2 linked regions of the Bradyrhizobium sp. AZCC 1610 genome follow. The protein of the gene in region 1 interacts with the protein of each later gene in a pairwise test. Links are inferred from orthologs where the notes say so. Each region holds a gene or a part of one and is shown in the gene's direction. Other genes may lie near its edges.

Evidence for each region. The genes of interacting proteins can lie anywhere in the genome.
Region 2: the proteins of ftsH (region 1) and hflK interact in binary tests that used the Escherichia coli proteins (3 or more experiments, as listed by UniProt). The link is inferred for Bradyrhizobium sp. AZCC 1610 from one-to-one orthologs.

The regions. Positions count from the first base shown.
Region 1 is NZ_JAZHRR010000001.1:5,931,492-5,934,554, reverse strand. The notes cover bases 49-3,038. They hold ftsH (ATP-dependent zinc metalloprotease FtsH), read left to right. Parts: upstream 49-577; coding sequence 578-2,500; downstream 2,501-3,038. Other genes in these bases: V1279_RS29180 (ABC transporter substrate-binding protein), read left to right, coding at 2,688-3,038; tilS (tRNA lysidine(34) synthetase TilS), read left to right, coding at 49-311. Outside these bases: more of tilS, read left to right, coding at 1-48; more of V1279_RS29180, read left to right, coding at 3,039-3,063. UniProt on the Escherichia coli protein: Acts as a processive, ATP-dependent zinc metallopeptidase for both cytoplasmic and membrane proteins. Plays a role in the quality control of integral membrane proteins.
Region 2 is NZ_JAZHRR010000001.1:1,143,448-1,146,343, forward strand. What follows is about bases 14-2,836. They hold hflK (FtsH protease activity modulator HflK), read left to right. Parts: upstream 14-766; coding sequence 767-1,906; downstream 1,907-2,836. Other genes in these bases: V1279_RS05715 (GNAT family N-acetyltransferase), read left to right, coding at 14-82; V1279_RS05720 (dihydrofolate reductase), read left to right, coding at 82-594; hflC (protease modulator HflC), read left to right, coding at 1,903-2,808. In the rest of the region: more of V1279_RS05715, read left to right, coding at 1-13.

The DNA.
Region 1 (3,063 bases):
GCGCCGAGCGCTATCTCGCCTTGAGAGATCGCAATGATGCCTCGCGCTTCGGATTCGATGCCGCCGCATTTGCCGGTCTGCCGGAGGAAATCCGGCTTCGGCTGCTCAAGCGCGCGATCGACCGGGCCGGCCACGAAGGGCCTGCGGAACTCGGCAAGGTGGAAGCGCTGCTGGCGGTGCTGGACCGGGCCATTGCGAATGGCGCGAGGCAGACAAGGCTGAAACAGACGCTGGCCGGGGCGGCGATCAGCCTGACGAAGGGGCGAATTCATGTCGATCCAGCGCCGCCGCGGCGGGGTAGCCGTGCGTGAGAAGCGTCCCCATATCCAGATATCTGTGATATCGGGACGAAGAGCCTTAACCACCCCGGAAAAACCTCGGATTTTGCGTCATTTTTTGACCGGGTATCGCGTTAAGATGCGTTAAATAGTCCCGTATGGTTCCCTTGGCATTGACCCGGGCGCCACCTAGATTGGGTGTAGTGGACCGGGGATTCTCGCCTCACTACCCAAGGAATACTCTAGGGTTACTGCCAAGGACATTGGGCCGCGATCCGCGCGACCACGAAGGAAGATCAATGAACGCCAATCTGCGCAACTTCGCCCTCTGGGTCATTATTGTCTTGCTGCTGTTGGCATTATTCACGCTCTTCCAGAATCCTGGTCAGCGCACGTCCTCGCAGGACATCTCGTTTTCGCAGTTGTTGAGCGAGGTCGACCAGAACCGCGTTCGCGACGTCGTGATCCAGGGGCCGGATATCCACGGCACCTTCACCAACGGCTCCTCTTTCCAGACCTATGCACCGAACGACCCGACGCTGGTGAAGCGCCTCTATGACGGCAAGGTCTCGATCACCGCGAAGCCCCCCGGCGACAACGTGCCGTGGTTCGTGTCGCTGCTCGTCTCCTGGCTGCCCTTCATCGCACTGATCGGCGTGTGGATCTTCCTGTCGCGGCAGATGCAGGGCGGCGCCGGCAAGGCGATGGGCTTTGGCAAGTCGCGCGCCAAGATGCTGACGGAGGCCCATGGCCGCGTCACCTTCGAGGACGTTGCGGGTGTCGACGAGGCCAAGCAGGACCTGCAGGAGATCGTCGAATTCCTGCGCGATCCCGGAAAATTCCAGCGCCTCGGCGGACGGATTCCGCGCGGCGTGCTCTTGGTCGGCCCTCCCGGCACCGGCAAGACGCTGATCGCGCGTGCGGTCGCAGGCGAAGCCAACGTGCCGTTCTTCACGATCTCGGGTTCGGACTTCGTCGAAATGTTCGTCGGCGTCGGCGCCTCTCGTGTCCGCGACATGTTCGAGCAGGCCAAGAAGAACGCGCCCTGCATCATCTTCATCGATGAAATCGACGCGGTCGGCCGTCATCGCGGCGCCGGGTTGGGCGGCGGCAATGACGAGCGCGAACAGACGCTCAACCAGTTGCTGGTCGAGATGGACGGCTTCGAGGCCAATGAAGGCGTGATCCTGATCGCCGCGACCAACCGTCCCGACGTGCTCGATCCGGCACTGCTGAGGCCCGGCCGCTTCGACCGCCAGGTCGTGGTGCCGAACCCTGATGTCGTCGGCCGCGAGCAGATCCTGAAGGTTCACGTTCGCAAGGTGCCGCTGGCGCCGGATATCAACCTCAAGACCATCGCGCGCGGCACGCCGGGCTTCTCCGGCGCCGACCTGATGAACCTCGTCAACGAGGCCGCGCTGACCGCCGCACGCCGTAACAAGCGCATGGTGACGCAGGCTGAGTTCGAAGAGGCGAAAGACAAGGTGATGATGGGCGCCGAGCGCAAGTCGCTCGTCATGACCGAGGAAGAGAAACTGCTGACGGCCTATCACGAGGGCGGACACGCCATCGTCGGCCTCAACGTTGTTGCGACCGACCCGATCCACAAGGCGACCATCATTCCGCGCGGACGGGCGCTCGGCATGGTGATGCAACTGCCCGAGCGCGACAAGCTGTCGATGTCGCTCGAGCAGATGACCTCGCGGCTGGCCATCATGATGGGCGGCCGTGTCGCGGAAGAACTGATCTTCGGCCGCGAGAAGGTCACCTCGGGTGCGGCTTCCGACATCGAACAGGCGACGCGTCTGGCGCGCATGATGGTGACGCGCTGGGGCCTGTCGGAAGAACTCGGCACCGTGTCTTACGGCGAAAACCAGGACGAGGTATTCCTGGGCATGTCGGTGTCGCGCACGCAGAACGCATCCGAAGCGACCGTCCAGAAGATCGACTCCGAGATCCGGCGTTTGGTCGAGGAAGGCTACAACGAGGCCACGAAAATCCTCACCGAGAAACGCGAGGACCTCGAGGCGCTGGCCAAGGGCCTGCTCGAATTCGAGACGCTGAGCGGCGACGAAATCATCGACCTGCTGAAGGGCAAGAAGCCCAACCGCGAGTCGGTACTGGAGCCGAGCGCGCCGCGCGCCTCCGCCGTCCCTCCCGCCGGCAAGCCGCGCCCGCGTCCCGATCCGGACCCCGGCCTGGAGCCGCAGCCGCAGGCGTAAGCGCGGATCGCATCTGAATAAAAAACGCGGCGGAGAGACGCCGCGTTTTTTTATGTCGCTGATGTCATCGTTAGCCATGGCGTGGTTCGGCACGCCATGGCATGCTTGCGCCACAAGAGAGAGCGTCGGCCGAGCCGCGCCTGTCGCAGCCATCGGCCCAAGCGCCCGTACATGGGAGGCGAAACCGATGCGTTTGCTCGCAGGATTTGGTGCGCTGGTGTTCCTGGCGCTTCCCGCATCTGCCGCCGAAATGCGCGGCGTCACCGCAACCGAAATCAAGATCGGCCAGACCATGCCCTATAGCGGGCCGGTGTCGGCGTTCGGCGCGCTCGGCAAGGGCGAGGTCGGCTATTTCAAGATGGTCAATGAGCGCGGCGGCATCAATGGCCGTAAGGTCAATCTGATCTCGCTCGACGACAGCTACGCGCCGCCGAAAACGGTGGAACAGACGAGGCGGCTGGTCGAAAGCGACGAGGTCGCGCTGATCTTCTCCTCGATCGGCACCGCGCACAACACCGCGATCGCGAAATATCTCCAGAGCAAGAATGTCCCACAACTGTTCC
Region 2 (2,896 bases), 4.8 Mb from region 1 along the record:
TGGCGCCGAACTGATGGACGAGTGGACGATTTGCCGGGTCGGCGGTCCGGCGCTGACGGCGCTGGCGCAAGGGACGCGGTAATGGAAATCGTTCTCATCGTTGCGGTCGCGGAGAACGGCGTGATCGGGGCAAGTGGCGCCATTCCGTGGCGGCTGAAATCCGACATGGCGCGTTTCAAGGCGCTGACAACGGGAAAGCCCGTGGTGATGGGGCGCAAGACTTTCGTCTCGATCGGCCGTCCGCTTCCCGGACGGACCAATATCGTCGTCACCCGCGATTTGGCCTTTCGCGCCGATGGCGTGGTGGTTACCCATTCCTTCGCTGATGCGAAGGCGATCGCCACCGGCGATGCGCTGCGACGTTTCGCCACTGAGATCGCTGTGATCGGCGGCGCGGAAATCTATGCCCAATGGATGGACAGCGCCGATCGCTTGGAGTTTACCGAGGTGCATGCCCGGCCCGACGGCGACACGCGTTTTCCGGCCGTCGATCTAACCGCTTGGGAAGAGGTGGCGCGTGTGCGGAATCTGGCCGGTCCGCACGACAGCGCCGATTTCTCCTATGTGACATTTCGTCGGCGCAAACAGCGTTAACCTCGCTAACCAATGTTTGCATTGACAATTATGGCCTCAAGCATAGCTGCTCGGAGAGGTAAGCTTGCGTTGTAAGGGACCTAGCGGTCCCCTATAAAGCCGGGCGGATATGCGAGGCTTAAGGCATCCTGCCCAACAGGCGGACCCGGGCCACCCGCAGAGGAGAGTTGATATGCCGTGGAAGAATCAAGGCGGCGGTCCATGGGGCTCAGGTCCGAAGGGGCCGTGGGGTTCGGGTCCGCAATCGGTCGGGCCGAGGCCACCCGATCTCGAGGATCTCCTGCGGCGCGGCCAGGACAAGCTGCAGCAGCTTCTGCCCGGCGGACATTTCAGCGGCATGGGCATCGCGCTGGTGCTGGCTGGCGCGTTGGCGATCTGGGGCTTGTCCGGATTCTTCCGCGTGCAGTCGGAAGAGCTCGGCGTCGTGCTGCGCTTCGGCAAGCATGTTCGCACCGTGCAACCCGGCCTGAACTATCATCTGCCCTATCCGATCGAGACCGTGCTGCTGCCGAAGGCACTGCGCGTCTCCACGATCTCGATCGGGATGTCGCTGATCGACGATCCGGCGCGGCGCGGCCGCACCATGCGGGACGTGCCGGAAGAAAGCCTGATGCTGACCGGCGACGAAAACATCGTCGACGTCGACTTCACCGTGCTGTGGCGGATCAAGCCCGACGGCGTCGGCAATTACCTCTTCAACATCCAGAACCCCGAAGGCACCGTGAAGGCAGTGGCCGAAAGCGCAATGCGCGAAGTGATCGGCCGTTCCTTGATCCAGCCGATCCTTACCGGCGCCCGCACCACGAACGAGCAGGGCGTGCAGGAACTGATGCAGAGGACGCTCGACACCTACGGCTCCGGGATCCAGATCACGCAGGTGCAAATGCAGAAAGTCGATCCCCCCGCGCAGGTAATCGACTCGTTCCGCGACGTGCAGGCCGCGCGCGCCGACTTTGAGCGGCTGCAGAACGAGGCGCAGACCTACGCCAACCGCGTCATCCCCGACGCCCGCGGCCGCGCTGCGCAGATCCTGCAGGTCGCCGAAGGCTACAAGGAACAGGCGGTCGCCGAGGCCAAGGGCCAGAGCTCGCGCTTCTCGAAGGTCTATGACGAATACAAGAAGGCACCCGACGTGACGCGGCAACGAATTTACCTGGAGACGATGGAGCGGATTCTCGGCGGGTCCGAGAAACTGGTCTATGACGGCGGCAACTCGGCACAGAGCATCGTGCCGTATCTGCCGCTCAGCGAATTGACGCCGCGCCGTCCGGCGCCGACGGCCGGTCAGCAGCAGAGCGGAGGCACCCGATGAGGTCCCCGGTTGCAGGTATTGCCACCCTGATCCTGCTGTTCCTCGTGGTTATCGTGGGCTACAGCTCGATCTTCACGGTGTCTCAGACCGAACAGGCGCTCGTGGTCCGGCTCGGCCGGCCGGTCGACGTCGTGTCCGAGCCGGGCCTTAACTTCAAGGCGCCGTTCATCGACACCGTCATCAGCATCGACAAGCGCATCCTCGATCTGGAAAATCCGTCCCAGGAAGTCATCGCTTCCGACCAGAAGCGGCTCGTCGTCGACGCCTTCGCCCGCTACCGGATCAAAAACCCGTTGCGCTTCTATCAGAGCATCGGCTCGATCCAGGCCGCCAACATTCAGCTCACCACGCTGTTGAACGCGTCACTGCGCCGCGTGCTGGGCGAGGTCAACTTCATCAATGTGGTGCGCGACGAACGCGAGGGCCTGATGACGCGCATCCGCGAGCAACTCGACCGGGAGGCCGATCAGTACGGCATCCAGGTGGTCGACGTGCGTATCCGCCGCGCCGATCTGCCGGAGGCCAACAGCCAGGCGGTCTATCAGCGCATGCAGACCGAACGGCAGCGCGAGGCGGCGGAGTTCCGCGCCCAGGGCGGCCAGAAGTCGCAGGAGATCCGATCGAAGGCCGATCGCGAGGCCACCGTCATCATCGCGGAGGCCAATTCGACCTCCGAGCAGACGCGCGGCGTCGGCGACGCCGAACGCAACCGCCTGTTCGCCGAGGCCTATGGCCGGGATCCGGAGTTCTTCGCCTTCTATCGTTCGATGTCGGCCTATGAGACCGGGCTCCGTTCCAACGACACCCGTTTCCTGCTACGGCCTGATTCCGAGTTCTTCCGCTTCTTTGCCAATCCATCCGGCCACCCACCGGCGGCTGCGGCTGCGGCGGCGAAGCCCTAGACCTCCTCGGGGTCGGATACACGCGTTACGGCGAAGCGGTTCGCTTCGCCGGCATAAAGTAAAAAGCGCCAGCGGGGGGTCGCCATTC